One region of the Sorlinia euscelidii genome, then DNA from elsewhere that is predicted to be linked to it. Evidence: riboswitches for the same ligand, from Rfam matches in the RefSeq annotation. Region 1 holds a riboswitch; the other holds the start of a gene.
What was found. A riboswitch is a leader RNA that binds a small molecule or an ion and turns the genes downstream of it on or off. The one in region 1 is predicted to bind thiamine pyrophosphate.
Positions count from the first base shown of each region.

Region 1 (9,250 bases):
TCCGGGTCATGATGCAGAAAAAGGGACAGACTGAGATAAACGCGCTCAAATGCGACGAACTGATAATAAGGCAAAGAAAGCAGGCCCGAACAATGTTGAAGAAGATAACAGCGACAATGCTGCTGATGGCAGGCTGCGCATTTCATGCGCACGCCACCACACCTTCGGGTGGATGGGCGCTTAAAGAAAAGACCATTGAGGCAAAAGATTATTCACTGCGCATTGATGTTGACCCCGGGGAAAATACAGTGTCCCCGGCATGGCGCCTTCATCCGTTTATTGGGCGCAATATGTCGCCTTCAATGATGCGGATGGGGGCTATCTCGGCCTGATGCGAGGCGATGGCGTCAAGCGCGCCATCGTGTCCATCTGGGGCGGGCTTGACGCAAAAGGCGGCGTCATTCCTGTCGTGAAATGTAACGAGTCCGGACCCTGCGTCAGCGTGAATGGACCGTTTGATTGGAAGGTCGGCCATAATTATCGCTTCCGAATGGAAAAAAGTGCCCGCACGCCGTCCGATGAGACAGGTGACTGGTGGCAATTCACTCTCGCAGACCTCACGACGAAGAAACTTTATCTACTCGGGGAATTAAAAACCAAAAAAGCGGGGGGTATACGGAATTGGAACCGCGTTTTCCTGGAGTATTTCCAAGGCCCCTTCGATTGCGCGACATTGCGCCACGCGCGCGTGACAATGGGACAGATCAAGGGCAATTACGGAAACGCCAGCGACCTGGCATCATCTGACGGGCGGTCTTACGGTGATCCGGACATTTGCGCGAAAGACAACATCCTGCCCGGGATGACCGCGACTGATTACGGCTCCGCATCATGGGACACGCAAGGCACGTTATCGCTGTTGGGAGACCAGTTCAGAGGCCTCCATCAATGGGGCAAATATGAAAATACGGCCAAAAAAAGCATGATGTTTGTCAAAGACGTCACGGCAACGGAGCCTTATATTTTCGAGGCCCTGCATGATGGCGCGTACGGCCCCTTCCCGGCGGAAGGCGAGGATAATAATGATTGGAGATCCGTCGGGATCGGCTATCCCATTATCAACGACCTTCGCTTTCAGAGAAAAAGGGTGCATGAATGGAAAGAGAGGTATCGTCTCGATATCGAAATCGGGGACTATTTTATTTACCGTAACCCGATAAACCACGACACCGAATATTTTAAAATGAAACGCAAATATCCGAACAGCTTCCCTACGGACAAAACGGATAATGACGACTGGGCCTATATTGGTCGCTACCCGAAACAGGGTGAGGCGCTCTCACCCCATTTAAGTCCCCGTATAAAACATTATCATGATCAGTCATATAAAAATGGCTGGCTTTTTCGGGATGACGACAATCAGGCACTTTATATCGTCAAGGATGAAAATGGCTTGATGAGTTTCCCGGATAAGCCGGGAGATAATGAATGGTGGACGTTTATCGGATATCATGAATAAGCGCGACGGAGGGGCGGCGGATTTCCGCCCCATACCGCGTGATCAGCCGATCGTGAGACGCCGATAATCCGCAATGGACTGCGCGTAAAGCCGCAGCTCTTCCGTCACTTTTTCAGGCGTTAGGACGGAGATGGGCACGCCGATGCCACTCACCCCGGTATTCAGCACGTCAGCAATATGGGGCACATCTGTGCCACCCAGGGCGATAACCGGCATTTGGCACCGATCAACGAAGGCCTTGAGACCACTGCACCCGATCGGCGTCACCCAATCCGGCATACCGGACGTCTCATAAACCGGGCCCGTCCCGATGAAATCGATCAATTCCGGGTCGGCAGAAGCGGCTTCTGCGGCGTTGAATGTTGTGAGGCCGATCAGCGCTTTCTCTCCCAATCGACGACGTGCTTCCGGAATAAGCGTGGCCCGCGTTCGAAATTGGACGCCGCTTGCGCCGATTGCCAGCGCCGCGTCCAGAGATTCATTAACAATCAGAGGGATATGACGCTCATCCAGAACGGATTTCAGCGCGAGACCGGCGGTGATCATGCGAGCCGTGTCGTTGGTTTCTTCCCGAAGCTGTATGGCGGTCGCCCCGCCATCAATGGCCTCCTGCGCTGCGGAGACGACCCGGCTGAGCGTTAAAACGGGAAGATCAAGCCCCACATATAGCGAAAAATCGCATTTCCTTACCACATTTCGCCCCTTGCTTGTTGCTATCCCGTTAAGACAGGGACGTTATCGCATGTTTCGAAACAATTATACCGTCACTTTCAGGATGCGCCCTCCTGACACCACAAACTGCCCTGACTTAAGCAATAACGCAAGTGTACGTGACATTTGAGTAGGATACGCGCCCCACAACGCGCAACCAGGCCTCATGCTCGGAAGGAAATGGGACGAACATCGTCTTTGACTGCCTGAACGTCCAGAAAGTTGAAAATGAGGATCGCATATTATTAGAGCGCAATATTGGTTTGTCGGGACAGGTTTGCGCCATCACCGGCCCGCTTCACTTACTTTATGTTTAAAAAGACGCAATGCATGTCCGGCCTCCCTCACGCGGAGGATGCCGGGCATTAAGAAACAGACGGCGGTCGATCGTCAGTCGAACGACCCGTTCTGCACCATATAGAGGTCGCCACTTTCCCGATAGCGCGCGGCCATGGAAGCAAGTCCTTCTTTCTGGGCATCGGCGCGAATGTCGTGGGAAATTCGCATGGAGCAGAATTTCGGCCCGCACATGGAACAGAAATGCGCCAGCTTGTGCGCGTCTTTCGGGAGGGTCTGGTCATGGAAATCACGTGCCGTTTCCGGGTCAAGGGAGAGATTGAACTGATCCTCCCACCGAAACTCGAAGCGCGCACGTGAGATGGCGTCATCCCGCATCTGCGCGGCGGGGTGTCCCTTCGCCAGGTCCGCTGCATGGGCCGCCAGTTTATATGTGATGACGCCCGTTTTGACATCCTGACGATCGGGAAGTCCGAGATGCTCCTTGGGGGTGACGTAACAGAGCATGGCGGTCCCGAACCAACCGATCATCGCCGCGCCAATCGCGGAGGTGATATGGTCATATCCTGGCGCGATATCGGTCGTCAGTGGGCCGAGCGTGTAAAAGGGCGCTTCATCGCACGTCGCGAGCTGCTTCGTCATATTTTCCCGGATCTTATGCATCGGGACGTGGCCCGGCCCTTCAATCATCACCTGACAATCTTTCGCGGCGGCGATTTTCGCAAGTTCTCCCAATGTCTCAAGCTCAGCGAACTGCGCGGCATCGTTGGCGTCGGCAATTGCGCCCGGGCGCAATCCGTCGCCCAGGGAGAAGCTGACGTCATAGGCGCGGGCGATGTCGCAGATTTCCTCAAAATGCGTGTAAAGGAAGCTTTCACAATGATGGTGCAGGCACCATTTTGCCATGATCGACCCGCCGCGTGAGACGATCCCCGCGATGCGCGGCACCGTGAGCGGGATGTGATGCAGGCGCAGACCTGCATGGATCGTGATGTAATCCACGCCCTGCTCCGCCTGCTCCAGCAATGTGTCGCGGTAGACGTCCCAGGAGAGATCTTCCGCCACGCCATTCACTTTTTCCAACGCCTGATAGAGCGGCACGGTGCCGATGGGCACAGGGGAATTTCGGATGATCCATTCCCGAATATTATGGATGTTCCGCCCGGTCGATAGATCCATCACCGTATCCGCTCCCCAACGCGTGGCCCAGACCATTTTGTCGACCTCCTCCTCCATGGAGGAAGCAATGGCGGAATTGCCGATATTCGCATTGATTTTGACAAGGAAATTCCGGCCGATAATCATCGGTTCAGCTTCCGGATGGTTGATATTGGCCGGGATGATCGCCCGCCCGCGTGCAATTTCGTCACGCACAAATTCAGGCGTGATGACATCGGGGATGGCGGCGCCAAAATTCTGTGCAGCGCGCGCTTCACCCGCCGCCGGCACGGCGCCTTCCATTTTCTGCCGCCCCAGATTCTCCCGGATAGCGACGTACTCCATCTCCGGCGTGATAATCCCGGCCCGCGCATAGGCCCGTTGCGTCACGGCCCGCCCGGCCCGCGCCCGCAATGGGCGGTTGACGACCGGGAAGGAAGGCGTGAGCTGCGCCCCTTTGGCAAAACCATTATCCGCCGCCTGCACGACGCGGCCATCATAAAATTCGACATCACCACGCTTGACGACCCACTCCGTTCGGAAGCGCGGAAGCCCGGATTTGATATTGATCCTTGCTTCAGGATCCGTGTAAGGGCCGGACGTATCATAGACCCGCAAAGGGGGTTCCCCCGCTGTCGGGTGCACATCAATCTCCCGCATGGGCACGTTGATCTGCGCATGGCGTTCTCCCGCAACATAGATGCGCCGTGACGCAGGCAATGGCCCGGTCGAAAGCGGTTGGGGATTGCTAAATTTACCGGATGAAGCCTTGGCGTCATCAGCCTCAATGGCGGCATTTTCAGGGGTTGCGTGCGCGTCTTGTTGGGTCATGGATCGTCCACCTATCGCTTGAGATATGGTCTGGACCCAGTTGCGTGACGATGGGGGATGGATGAGGACATGCGCCCAATGCGGCACCCCTCATGCAGTAACCTTCCCTACGCCAGTATAAACTGGATCAGGTTCAACGGGTCACTGCGCTGCGTCACGGCGTAGCAGTTTCTCAGCCCCTTGTCAGGGCTCCCCCGGTCTTGCCCGCGAGTGTGAGGTGGGACGGGGGCATTGTCAAATGGTTTGGAGGCTTGCGTAATAGCTGCAAGATGATGTATATACATAGTGTCTACAAGCCGGAGATATGTCATGCGATCAATCGTGCGGAAATGGGGTAATAGCGCCGCGATACGCTTGCCCGCGCATCTGCTTGAATCGGCAGGCCTCCTCGTCAATCGGCCAGTGGAAATTTTGAGGGAGGAGGGGCGCATTATCATACAGGCTGCCCAGCCAGAACCATTATCCCTCAACAATCTCGTTGACGCGATCACAGAAGATAATTGTCACGATGAAACAGATTTTGGCCCCGGGATCGGTAAGGAGGTCTGGTGATGGCCGCATGGGTGCCGGATTGCGGTGACATTGTGTGGCTCGCCTTCGACTCCCAGGCAGGATGGGAACAATCCGGCCACCGCCCCGCCATCGTGCTGTCACCCGCCAGCTATAATGGGAAGGCTGGTATGATTTTATGTTGTCCGACAACGACGAAAATCAAATCCTACCCATTCGAAGTCACCTTGAAGGGGGAACCAGCCAGCGTGGCACTTGCGGATCAGATCCGCAGCCTCGATTGGCGCGCCCGACGCGCAAAATTGAAAGGCCGCGTGTCCCATGAGGAACTTGAGGCGATCCGGGCGCGTGTGCGGTTAGTTGTGGGTTGATTGGGCGATGACGGGCCGCGCGGGGTTTTGACCGATTGACAGAATGTCTTGATGCCCGTCGATAAGTGGCAATCCGAAACGTCGGATAGACCTCAAATCAATGATCTGCCCTGATATTGTCAAAGTAATTTGCAAGGACGCCGCAGGTGTGACGGACAGCAAAAACGATACACGTAAGTGCCTGCACCCGACCATCATGTCCTGAGAAACTGGAGCGGGCGATGGGATTCGAACCCACGACCCCAACCTTGGCAAGGTTGTGCTCTACCCCTGAGCTACGCCCGCACTCCGTGGGAATGGTGAATAAGTGATGTTGCCCGCGCTTGCAAGAGCCGAAAGAGAAAATTCTGCGTGATTCGCCCGATAGCTTCGATGCCGGGCTTCCACCTCACCTTTGTGACACGCGGCGCAAAGCTTCCTGAAGCTGAAAAATCGTAAGTGGCGCGTCTGTAAGGTCCATCATGGCGTAACGCAACCCACGCATGGCGGAAAGAAGGTAGAAGCAGTTGCGCAGATGAGGCTGTCCATCCAGCTGGCGGTTCAGCTCCAGCACGGCCGTGCCGGACCGGGCGAAGGCAAGATTGGCCAGCCCGGCCCCATGGGGCGCGATGATGAGTTCCGCCCCGCGGAAAAGCGCGATTTGCGTCGATATGTCCATATCATCAAGACTGACTGTCGCAATCTCCTGCGCCGCCAGCACGTGATCGATGACCGTCTGGTCCTGAGCGGAGATACGCTGATCAGCCGATTGCGCGCGAGAGATAAAAAACCGCTTCGGTAAAAAAGCGACGCGCGGCGTTGTGAAACGGTCAAATTCTGCGTGGACCTGCGGGACACGCAGGTAAAGCTCAGGCATTTTAGGTGTGTGCCACATGAAATAAAGCTGTCGCACCGGATAGATCCCCTGTGAAACCGGCGTCACATAGGGGATCAGACCTGAAACCCGCAATGTCTCATGATGATAGCCGCGTGGCAGGACGGGGCGATGGGGTTCGATGCAGGCTTCCGCGTCCGGCAGCAATATCGGCGTGGCGCGCGGCAGAAAAGGTCGCGCCACGCAGCTTTTGGAAATCGCGTAAAGCAGCCAATGATAATGGTTGGACGTGCTGCGATCAAACCCGGCAAAAGCGTGGCTGAAAGGCGCATGACGCGGAAATGTCGGGAGGGCCATGGCGGGGTCGGTCAGTGCTCTCTCACGGAAACAGGACGGCTCCTCCACGAGTTCATGATTTTCCGTCAGGATGACCCCATTAAGTTGAGGCGCGACGATGAGGAAAGCATTTTGCAACATATAGAGGGAAAGGGTCAGCGGGGAAAAATTCACGAACCCTTTCGCCGCCTCTCGACGGGCATGATAAGGGAGTAGACCCCGGTCAAAATTGTCGAAATCCTGTCCGGTAAAGGCTTCAATTGGCGCTGGGAGCGTTGTTTCAGGACAAATCGCAATATCCCTGCGTTCAAGTGAAAGTGCATCGACAGATTTCGCGTCTGCAAATTGCATGGCCCTGCAACCTCCCCTTGAAATGACCGCGTCGTTTTCCCTGTTTAGACTGCAATTTACGATGCCTCAATTCCCGCAATGCGGACCACTCAGCGTCAGGCAATATGGTGTGAGGCCCGTATTAACCCTTGGACGCTACCCTGCCTGTCGTTTATCCTGACGTGGAAAACAGTGCCGCGGCACTTTCGTGATCTTGAGGAAAGAGAAAGATTATGACGATGTTCATCGGGGGCAACTCGCAGCCGGGCGCGGGCAACCCGACGGCCCAGGGCGGCACGTCATCAGCACCAGGCGCCACGATTGTCGATGCGGACCAGGCAAACTTTATGGCGGAGGCGATTGATGCCAGCCGCGAGCGCCCTGTCCTCGTTGATTTCTGGGCCCCGTGGTGTGGCCCTTGTAAAGAACTGACGCCGGTGCTTGAGAAAGTGGTGACCGCCGCGCGGGGCCGCGTAAAACTTGTTAAACTGGATGTTGAGGCAAATGCCGCTTTGGCCGCCCAGCTCGTGCAGATCGGGCTGCCCCTGCAATCCATCCCCCTCGTCGCAGTCTTCTATAAGGGGCAGGTATTGGACATTATGCAGGGCGCGCAGCGGGAAAGCGACGTCAAGCGTTTCGTTGAAAATATCCTGAAGTCAACCGGCGCGGAAATGCCCAGCGCAGAACTTCTGGCCGCGGGACAACAGGCATTACAGGCGCAGAATGGTGCGGAAGCCGCCGGTCATTTCAGCAATCTACTCGAAGTCGAGCCGGAAAATGCGGAGGGTTGGGCCGGCCTGATCCGCGCCATGTTGCTCCTTGATGACGTGGAAGGCGCCGAAGAGGCCGCATCCCAGGTGCCCGACGCCATTGCGGAGCACGCCGCCATCCTCGCCGCGAAATCCTCCATTGCCGTTCATCGGGAGGGCCGGGAAGCGGCGACGCAACTTGACAGTCTCCGTGCGGAGATGGCCAAGACACCTGATAATAAAGATCTGCAGTTTCAATTGGCCGGTGCGCTCAATGGCGCCGGGGCGCGGCGGGAAGCGGCCGAAACATTGCTGAATCTCATCGGCGCGGACCGGGACTGGAATGAGGGTGCGGCTAAAGCCGAGCTTCTCCGTTTTTTTGAAGCCTGGGGCGGATCAGACCCGCTTACGCGGGAAATGCGACGTGAGCTTTCCTCCATCCTGTTTTCATGAAGGGTCATTTATGAGTCGGAATCCAGATATTTTTGATGAGGAACTTCTCGACATCCTCATCTGCCCTTTGACGCGGACCTCCTTGACATACAATGCCGAAACGCAGGAACTCGTCAGCGCGGCCGCAAAAAAGGCCTATCCTATCCGGGATGGCATCCCCGTCATGCTGCCGGAAGAGGCGCGGACACTGGATTGACAAGGGTCGGAACAGGTCCGCTCCTCTTCGCGCATTGTAACAACGTGTTGACGGCATGATCGCCCATTGCGTCCCGCTTGGGGCGCGGTTATGGCTTCTGCTCCGTATTCTCGGGTCGGCCGAACATCAGGCTGGCATCGGGTATGACGAATTCCGACAACGGTTTCCTCTTCGTTTCCGCAGGTGCCAGTCCGGGAAGCCCGGCAGGCGGGCCGGCGCTTCCATCTGGCGGGATAAACGGATCAAGCGCATCCCAGAATTGACGACGATGATGCGGATTCTGGCCCGGGGGATGGCCGGGCGGGCCGCGCACTGTGATATCGGGTTTGAAGGCTTCCGGTCGCGTTGCCGCGCAGCCACCGAGCACGACCATCCCATAACTTCCGAGTGTCATCCAAACGCGCCTCATTGTCGTATCCTAACAACTCACCGTACTAATCTCAATTGACGGCATGGCCTTTCTCGGGCAGGGAAAATTTCGTTTCAAAAGGAGCACCCCGTGTTTGACCGTCCGATGACGACGAGCAGGAACCGCCTGCGTGCCTGGATCGACAGTATATTCATCGATCATGCCATTTTTCGGCTGTTCTGGACGAATCTCGCCCCCATCATCGACGGGGCGTTTTATCGATGCAATCATCCCACGCCGCGACGATTGCGGCGCCTCAAATCGCGACTCGGGATCAGGACGCTCATCAATCTCCGCGGTCATCGGAAATGTGGCTCAGACGCTTTATCCCGATGGGCGGCGGCGGAACTGGGGATCAAGCTGATTGACATGGCTTTCGAGAGTCGGGGCGCGCCACATAGGGACCGTATCCTACGGTTTCACGAAATTTATCAATCCGTCGAGACGCCCGTGTTGTTGCACTGCAAATCCGGCGCTGACCGCGCGGGGTTGGCAGCGGGGTTGATCATCATGTTCAGAGGCGGAACGGCGTCGGAGGCGCTTCAGCAGCTTCATTGGCGTTTCGGGCATTTTAAACAGGCGCGCACCGGGGTGCTTGATGCTTTTTTCCATCTATATCAGCGTCA
Region 1 is NZ_JAWJZZ010000005.1:112,959-122,208, reverse strand. Features, by position in the region: gene CGLAMM_RS10355 (hypothetical protein) at 1-152, opposite strand, end outside; gene CGLAMM_RS10350 (DUF3472 domain-containing protein) at 260-1,459, shown strand; gene CGLAMM_RS10345 (thiamine phosphate synthase) at 1,502-2,152, opposite strand; gene thiC (phosphomethylpyrimidine synthase ThiC) at 2,561-4,456, opposite strand; TPP riboswitch at 4,543-4,662, opposite strand; gene CGLAMM_RS10335 (AbrB/MazE/SpoVT family DNA-binding domain-containing protein) at 4,766-5,008, shown strand; gene mazF (endoribonuclease MazF) at 5,008-5,337, shown strand; tRNA gene CGLAMM_RS10325 (tRNA-Gly) at 5,548-5,622, opposite strand; gene CGLAMM_RS10320 (glycosyltransferase family 61 protein) at 5,726-6,838, opposite strand; gene CGLAMM_RS10315 (tetratricopeptide repeat protein) at 7,051-8,019, shown strand; gene CGLAMM_RS10310 (Trm112 family protein) at 8,030-8,215, shown strand; gene CGLAMM_RS10305 (hypothetical protein) at 8,304-8,609, opposite strand; gene CGLAMM_RS10300 (fused DSP-PTPase phosphatase/NAD kinase-like protein) at 8,715-9,250, shown strand, end outside.

Region 2 (9,250 bases), on a different contig from region 1:
TGAAATAAAAAACGCAGCTTCCCCATCTTGAGGGGTTTGCCCCTCCTGAAAAATACGCCAACGCGTGTCATTTAAAGCAGGGGGTGTACGGCCGACCATGAGCGCTGAGAGATCGAAAACTTCATCTCGACGAATTTTAGATGTTTGAGAACGTTGAAGCACTTTCGACGAGGCCTCCTTACCTTTTTACGTGACGAAGAACTTGGCGAAGTCTCATCGTCCTTTCGGGGACGGTTACGAGCTTAACGTTGTAAACCCTCATTAGGATCCATGATGATCCCGATGCGCCCCGTCCGGCGAAAACTTGCCGGAAAATCATGGCCTTACAATTAAATTGCCGTTTATCGACAAAGGTGAGAACGCCGCGAAAGTCCTCATCCATTCCGGTGATGTAAGAGCTCAGTTTTCACCCAAGTCCTCATAAACGCCACACTCACCCTCATTTGTGGCCATATTAAGGTCCGCCTGGATTTCGCTTCTGCGCCGCCCTCAATCATGAGCGCGCGTGTCGTCATTAAGTGGATTGTGCCGCCGTGACCATCTCATCCATGCCGCGCCGCGTGTGTGCGACTCAGTTTCTACCCGGCTGCCAACGCCGCAAGGCCAGCGCATTCAACACGACAGAAAGTGAACTTAGCTCCATCGCCGCCGACGCCACAGCTGGAGTTAAAAGACCCATGACCGCAACGGGGATGGCGCAAACATTGTAGAGAAATGCAAGCCCCAGGTTGGTTTTGATTTTACGCAAAGCCGCGCCGGAAAGCTGCATAAGGTCGTCAATTGCCGGGAGGTCATTGCGGATCAAGATGATATCAGCGTGATTCATTGATATCGCGGCGGCCGAACCCATCGCGATTGAGGTGTCGGCGCTGGCAAGCGCTGGCGCATCGTTGACGCCATCTCCCACCATCGCCACGAAGTGCCCGTCTTCACGCAGGGATTTGACGAGCCTGGCTTTCCCTTCCGGCAAAATACCGGCCTGGACATCCGTAATGCCCAGTTGCGACGCCACATGCCGGGCGGAAGCAGCGTGATCCCCCGTCAGGAGAACCGGCGTGATGCTTTTACGGCGCAACGTGTCAATGACGGATTTTGCGTCCGTGCGTGGCGTGTCTTCCAAGGCAATAACGCCCAGCATTCGGCCCCTACGCGCCGCGACAACAACCGTCTTGCCCTGATTTTCCAACGGTTGGATCAATGTCGCCGGTAAATTATATCCCTCGGACATAAAGTAGGCTGGTGCGCCGGCCATGACGGCATCTTCCCCGATTTGCGCGGCGACACCACGCCCCGGCATGATGCGGAACTGCGTGACTTCCACCTCATCAATCGCGCGGGAGCGTGCATGATTGACAATGGCGCGGGCGAGCGGATGCTCTGCGTGGTTTTCAACTGCCAGTAAAGTCGTCAGCAGATCATGCTCCGAAGCACCTTTGACGGCGATCACGTCCGTGACTTCAAACTGCCCGCGCGTCAACGTCCCCGTCTTGTCGAAAATGATCATGTCGGACTTTGATAGCGTTTCAAACGCAGCGGCATTGCGCATCAATATGCCGCTGCGTGCAGCCCGCCCTCCCGCAACCATCAGCACAATCGGTGTCGCCAGGCCCAAGGCGCAGGGACAGGCGATAACCATGACGGCGATGGCGGCGGTCAGGCTTGTCAGGAAAATATGCGTGTGCAGAAACCACAGCAGAAAAGTGGCGAGCGCGACGATCATGATCAATGGGACGAAGATACGCGTCACGCGATCCACCCATCGCGAGATCGGCGCCTTTGTCAGTTGCGCATTCCTCACAGTCTCGACCATGCGGGCCACGACTGTATCCGCCCCGATGCATGTCGCGCGCAGTTTCAGCACGCCATTAATGTTGGTCGTCCCCGCGAAAACTTTATCGCCCACCTGACGGTAGACGGGGTGCGCCTCCCCGGTCAGGATCGATTCATTGACTTCCGACTCCCCGTCAATGACCTCACCGTCAACGGCGATATTTTCTCCCGGCCGGATGATGAAGACGTCCCCGACCTGAAGGCTTTCAATGGGTCGATCCACGACGCCTTCCGATGTTTCAACGTGGATCAGGGCGGGTTTGAAAGCGAGAAGCGTTTCAAGATCCGCCGCGGCCTGCGCTTTGGAGCGCGCCTCCAGCCATTTGCCGAGTGAGACGAAGAAGATGATGAAAACGCCCGTCTCAAAATAAAGCGCCGCGCTATCCCCGCAAAACATATTCCAGACGCTGAAAATATAGGCGCATGATGTGCTCAGCACGACCAACACATCCATATTCGCATCACCGCCCTTCAAGGCGGCGAAAGCGCGGTGGTAAAAATGCCGCGCGAGGTAAAACTGCACGAAACTGGCGATGACCAGTTCGGGCCACGCAAGCGCGGGTGGATGCAGCCCCGCCCACATGGCCAGCATCGTGCAAAAGAAGAATGCCGCGCACAAAGTCAGCAAAATCATGTCCCGGTCAATGCCGAGGAAGCGCCGGGCTGGCTGCGCATCTCGCCCGACCGTCCGCTCATCCACCGCGTCGAAACCCGCTTTACGAATGGCCGCAAAGACATCTGGCGGTTTTATCGGCCCGTCCAGCGTGATGGCCGCCCGCTCTGACGCGTAATCGACCCGGGCCGCCACGCCGTCCTGCCGGTTCAGCACACGCTCAAGACGCGCTGCGCAACTGGCGCAGCTCATACCAATGACACGGAGCGTGAGTTGATCAGACATAAAGCGTCCCTGTTAGAAAGACAGTATCAATGCCGGGTTTCGCTTTAAGGGCGTTGCGCAGCAGAGTAACCGGCATCTTCGACAATCTGGAGAATTCGTGTCGGCGTGACAGATGTCCCTTGCACTGTCAGCTCAAGCTCATGCCGTTCCAACGAAATCACGATATCGCTGACATCCGTTTCACGGGACAGGGCTTTGCGCAATGTCGAGACGCATCCCTCACACATCATGCCTTCAACCTTGAAACGTAATTTCTGTCCCATTTTTCCGCTCCCTTTACGCCGTCCAGGAGCGCCATTTGGCCCCCGCGAAACGCGTCAATCATATTTGAACCCTCTCATCAAGATGACTTTCCGCGACCATCTTTCAAGATGTCACGCGCACTTGTGAAGCAGAAACCGCGCCGTGCGGGATAGGCGTTGACATGGTCGCGCGGCCTTCGCATTATGTTGGTCACGACCCGGGGGAGCCCTGCCGAAAGGGCTGAGAGGCTGTCAATCTGGCGCATGATGCCAGAGGTGCAGCGACCCTTAGAACCTGATCCAGTTGATACTGGCGTAGGAAGGATAAATAATCGTGCTGACACGGCCTTATCCCCTCAAGGGGACATGCCCTAACCCGCGGACGCGCGCCGATGCGCCGCGCTGAAACGGACTTTGCCGTGCTGGGACGCGGCGTTGCCGCTTTAACCTGTGCGACCATGTTGCGTGAGGCCGGTTTCAGTGTGGAAGTTGTCGTGCCTAACGGCGCGCCCGCCCCCATCTCACACCTCGCGGGCGGAATGCTCGCCCCTTATTGCGAAGGTGAGACGGCCCCGGCGGCGGTCGTCGCAAATGGTCAACGCGCTTTGTCATGGTGGTCAGAACACGTGCCGGACGTGAAGCAGAATGGCACACTTGTGGTCGCCCCCCCGCGCGATCAACGTGAGCTGGAACGTTTCAGCCAGCGCACATCGCATCACCGTTGGGTTGCGCCGGAAGAGATCGAGCCGGACCTCGCAGATCAATTTTCCCGTGGCCTGTTTTTTCCCGAAGAAGGGCATCTTGACCCGCGCAAGGCGCTGGCAAGTCTGGAGAGCCGCCTGCGGACGAAAAATGTCGCTTTCACACATGCGCCACATGCGCGCCAAATCATTGATTGCCGAGCTCTGCAATCCGCCGATCAGCTACGCGGGCTGCGTGGCGTGCGTGGGGAAATGCTGATTGTCAGAAATCCGCTTCTGGCGCTGTCACGTCCTATCCGCCTCCTTCATCCAAGATTCCCCTGTTACATCGTGCCACGTGATGACGGCGTTTACATGATCGGCGCAACGATGGTGGAAACAGGTTTCGCAGGTCGGCCAACCGCGCAATCCGTCATGGCGCTTCTCTCCGCCGCTTACAGCGTGCACCCGTCCTTCGCGGAGGCTGAAATATTGGAAATGGGGGCCGGCGTGCGCCCGGCTTTCGAGGATAACATCCCCCGCGTCATTCACGAGCATGGGCGGTGGCACGTGAATGGCATGTATCGACATGGTTTCCTCATGGCGCCCCATTGTGCCGAGACGCTTATCCACATGCTTCAGGAGGTGCGGACATGAAAATTTTCCTCAATGGTGACATCATCGAGACGGACGCGACGTCACTCGCCGAACTGGTGGCAGCCCATCCTGGCGCGTGCACGGCCGTTGCGACAGCCGTCAACGGCACCTTCATCGCGCGGGATCAGCGCGCCGCCTTTATCATCCAGCCGGACATGCGGGTTGAAATTCTCTCCCCGATGCAGGGGGGGTAGCATGTTTTACGGCGTAACACTTAAAAGCCGCCTCTTCCTCGGCACGGCGCAATATCCTTCTCCGTCTGTTTTACGCCGCGCCATCACCGCATCCGGGGCGGACGTCATCACCGTCTCCCTGCGGCGGGAAGGCGCAGAGGGCGCCGCCTTCCGCGAGATCCTTCAGCAGAGCGCGTGTCGCATCCTGCCGAACACGGCGGGCTGTCACAGTGTGATGGAAGCTGTCACAACGGCCCATATGGCACGCGAGCTTTTCGGCACAAGCTGGATCAAACTTGAGGTGATCGGCCATGCGGATACGCTGCAACCAGACCCCTTCAAGCTCGTCGAGGCCGCGCGCATCCTCTCTGATGACGGTTTCGCCGTGTTTCCCTACACTACGGAAGATCTTATTCTGGGTGAAAAATTACTGGCCGCCGGGTGCCGGGTGCTGATGCCCTGGGCCGCGCCGATCGGGAGCGGGCAGGGCTTGCGGCACAAGGATGCGCTGCGGACGATGCGGGCCTGGTTTTCCGACACGCCGATCATCATTGATGCCGGAATTGGCGCGCCCAGCCAAGCCCTTGAGGCGATGGAAATGGGCATGGACGGCATATTGTTGAACACGGCCATCGCACATGCGCGTGACCCGGAACGCATGGCCCGCGCCTTTCGTCTGGCCGTGGAAGCCGGGCAGGACGCCTTCCAAGCCGGGTTGATGCCGCGACGGGATATGGCGCAGCCATCGACACCTGTTTTCGGCATGGCAGACCTGACATGACGCCTGAATTGCCGCCATTTTACCTTATCCTTGATGGGACAACCCATCTTGAAGCGTGCCTGGAAGTCGGCTTACGCCTCGTTCAGCTCCGCATCAAAGACCGCCCTCTTTCTGTGATTCGGGAGGAGATCGCGCGTGCAAAACATCTTTGCGACGCTTATGGCGCAATCCTCGTCATTAATGATTATTGGCAGATGGCCTGTGAAATAGGCTGTGGCTGGGTGCATCTGGGCCAGGAGGATCTTGACCACGCCGATCTGACGCAGATCCGTCGCGCGGGGGTGCGTATCGGACTTTCCACGCATAATGAGGCCGAATTGACGCGCGCTTTAGCGTTGACACCTGATTACATTGCGCTTGGCCCGATTTATGAGACGAAACTGAAAAAGATGACATGCGCCCCACAGGGACTGGATAAAATCAGGGTCTGGAAAGACCGGATCAGCCCCCTCCCCCTGATCGCCATCGGTGGGTTGACGCCGGCGCGTCTGCCGGGCGTTCTCAATGCCGGTGCCGATGTCGCCTGCGTTGTCACGGACGTCATCACCGCGCCAGACCCGGTCGCACGCTGCCGGCTCTGGCTGGAACGCGCAAGCGAGGCGCAGTATGTCGCGTTATGACCGTCAGCTTCGGATTTTCCCTAATGGGGCGCGGGATCAGGCGCGTTTGCGGCAGGCCCGCGTGCTTGTCATCGGCGCGGGGGGATTGGGGGCGAGCCTTCTGCCGCTCCTTGTGGGTGCGGGATGCGGATATATCGCGATCATGGATCATGACGTGGTGGCGGCGCATAATCTGCACCGCCAGACGATTTTCCGGGAGAGTGACGTGGGTCGCCTCAAGGCGGAATGCGCTGTTCGCCATCTCTTAACGCTTAATTCTGAGAGCCAGCTTGTCGCGATCCCGCGCGCCATGACGCCAGACGCGGCAATGACCCTTATCCCCGAATTTGACATCGTCATTGACGCGGCGGATGAAGTCGCGGTGACTTACGCGCTTTCAGATCTGTGCAAGCGGCGCAACACCCCGTTTATCTCCGCTTCAGTTGCCGGGCGCATGGGGTATGTCGGCGGTTTCTGCCGTAACGCGCCGAGTTACCGCGCCATATTCCCCGCATTACCCGATCGCGTCATGACATGTGGGGACACGGGCGTGATGGGCCCTGTGGTTGCCGTGATGGGCGCTTTACAGGCCCAAATGGTGCTGGATGTCCTTATGGACACGACACCTTCCCCCCTCGGCCTGATGTTTCAGATCAATTTTGAAAATTGGAAAACGGCGCAGTTCCGTTTTGATGACGCCCCGGAACCTGAAACGCCTTACGCGGCATTTATCGATGCGACGTCCCTTAACGCCACGGACCGGATTTTCCTGATGCGTCGTGCAGAACTTGACCCGCACTTGTTCAAGGGTGATGTCGAAACGATTGAGGTGGATGAGGTGGCGCATCTCGCAGCTTTACCGGGCCGAAGATGCGTCTTTATTTGCCGTCGGGGCGTCACAGCCTGGCGGGCCGCGGAAAGCTACATGCGGCAAACAGGCGACCGGAACGTCGCCATCATCGCCTTCCATCAGGAAGGCGAGATGACGAGTCCTGCATGAGGCCCCTCCCCGTTAAGGAGGACGCTTCCGATGTCAGAAGCGCGCGGCGAGACTCAAATTGAAAGAGCGCCCCATCCCTGCCAGGGGAGAGAGTATTTTCGTGGCTTTGTAATCACCAAGTGACCAACCGCCGAGCGGCAGATAATATTTTTGATCCAGAAGATTTTCGATGGCGGCGTCGAGTGTAAAGGCCCGCCAGTTATAGCGCAGCCCTAACCCCAGCAACGCATAACCCGGGGTTCTCGGCTCATTGCGCAGCCAGTCGACCGTGCTTTTGCGCTTCACCAGCGTGACATCAACCCGCCCCGAGAGGTTTTTGTAAGTGGTGTGAAAACCAACCGAACCACTTGCCGGCATCTGGTGATAAAGACCGGACCCTGTCACCTCATCCTGGCCGCGGACCCAGTTCAGGTAGCTGACGACGGCGCCACTCCCCCAGAACCGACTATCATAAAGCCGCACGCGCCCATTCGCATTAATGCCGTAACTTTGCGCATTATGGTTGACAAAACGGAGCTTCTCAAACCCTTTCCCCAAAGCGGCGATACGCGTCACATTGATGTAATGATGGGTGTATGTATAGAAAGGCTGGATATTCACAGCCCATTTCCGTTGTGACGCGTCATGAAGGCTGAGTGTGTAACTGGCGGTATAGGCCACCTCCGGTTTGAGGTCAGGATTACCGACATACCCATTCCCATCCCCGAACCAGCCGATCATCTTCGTCGCCATGGCGCCCATGCCCCAGGCATAGCGCTCATACATATTGGGTGAACGCGTCTTGCGTGCAAAACCGCCCTCGAGGCTGACACGGTCATTGGCCACGTAACGGGTTGTCGCCGTCACATCGAAATTCACATCCGTGCGCCCGCGCTTCAGCGCATTAAAAGCCCGCGCCGCATTGGCGTCGGGGCGGGACATCATCCCGGTCCAGGAATAGGGCGCGACATTGCCCGTATTCATCATCACAACATCATTGCGGACGCCAAGTTGGGAAGAGAGCCTGGGCGTCCACTGGGCATTCCAGGAAAGATAGTGCCCTACCCGGTCGCGATGGCCGTTATTGATACTATGGAATGTCCCCGGCCCCATCATTTTGCTGCCCATAAGAGGGGGCCACCAATCATTCAACCCGTCATGGAAAAACTGACTTCCCATCATCAGGCGATGCCGGGTCGAAAGTGGAATCGTCACATCGACACTGTATCCGACCGTGCGTTTATCGGTGTTCATCGGCATGCCCGTCGTGGCGCTATGGCCGCCTTTATCGGCCAGCATATTCATGACGTGGTTGACACGTTGCCAGAAACCACGCGCCTCCAGCGTGCCCCAGGCAAAAGCCCCCTTATAATGGCCGTTTACAAAGCTTGAGCGGTTATTGGTCATATCCATATAGGCGTTGGGGAAGCCTTCATACGGTATATCCTGTTGGCCGAATGTCAGATCCGCCGCGTCGGCGCCCTTCTGGAAACCTGCCGTGACGGCGTGATTGAAAGACAGATAGGAGGTTGAACGGACCCGATGCCCCGCCCCGCCCGTCCTATAGTCACTTGCATGGGCGTAAGAGCCGGTATAGCGCAGGCTCCACATATCATTTGCGACGGTCACACTCCCTGACGCGCCGGACCCGCCGCCATTACTGCGATAATCACCACGCGCCCGGCCTGTGACGAGGACGGAATGGGTTTTGGAAAATTCCAGCGGGCGGCGTTTGATCAGGACTGAACCGCCGATACTGTCGCCCCCTTCCGACACGGATGTTATGCCCGCGATGGCCCGCGCGACAGAAACACTGTCAGGATCAACGTAAGACATGATTGGATTCATGTGATTGGGGCAGCCATCCCCCATGCGCATACCATCGACGATGGTCGCGACACGGTCATCCGCCATGCCATTCAGGACAGGCAGATTGGCAACGCCACCCGCCGCATAGCTGGAATAACCGAGCTGGCCGTTAAGGAGATCTGACGCATCGGCACTGTGGGAGTCACCAGGCCGCCGGGCCGTGACATTGAAAAAGTCCGTGCGGGACATGGGTCTATCATTTTCAACCGTCATGGGCGCGCGGGGTGTCGCGGACAGGGCGGAATCAGTCAGTAAGAGGGCGCTGAGGGCACGCACCACCATGGGCACGCCGCGCCGAAATTTGCGCAGCCGATCATATGAGGCAGGCATTGCTTCATCCTAAAATAAATGGGATTTCACCGCGCAAGGAGGGTGCGCGACAGGTGACGTTTCAGGATGGAAAAGGGGGGCCCTGCCCGAAAGGGCGCGGGAAGAATATCGGCGGCGGCGCGCGCGCCGTAAAAAGCACGCGATAAAGTCGCAGGACGAGCTGACTTGAACGGGGAAAGATAACGGCCTGCGTGACCATGAGTGCGGCAAGC
Region 2 is NZ_JAWJZZ010000001.1:25,971-35,220, forward strand. Features, by position in the region: gene CGLAMM_RS00135 (heavy metal translocating P-type ATPase) at 572-2,728, opposite strand; gene CGLAMM_RS00140 (heavy-metal-associated domain-containing protein) at 2,773-2,991, opposite strand; TPP riboswitch at 3,181-3,309, shown strand; gene CGLAMM_RS00145 (FAD-dependent oxidoreductase) at 3,363-4,307, shown strand; gene thiS (sulfur carrier protein ThiS) at 4,304-4,501, shown strand; gene CGLAMM_RS00155 (thiazole synthase) at 4,503-5,261, shown strand; gene CGLAMM_RS00160 (thiamine phosphate synthase) at 5,258-5,881, shown strand; gene CGLAMM_RS00165 (HesA/MoeB/ThiF family protein) at 5,868-6,860, shown strand; gene CGLAMM_RS00170 (TonB-dependent receptor) at 6,894-8,921, opposite strand; gene CGLAMM_RS00175 (permease) at 9,100-9,250, opposite strand, start outside.
Region 2: linked by a shared signal. The riboswitch ahead of CGLAMM_RS00145 (FAD-dependent oxidoreductase) and the one ahead of thiC (phosphomethylpyrimidine synthase ThiC) in region 1 are both predicted to bind thiamine pyrophosphate.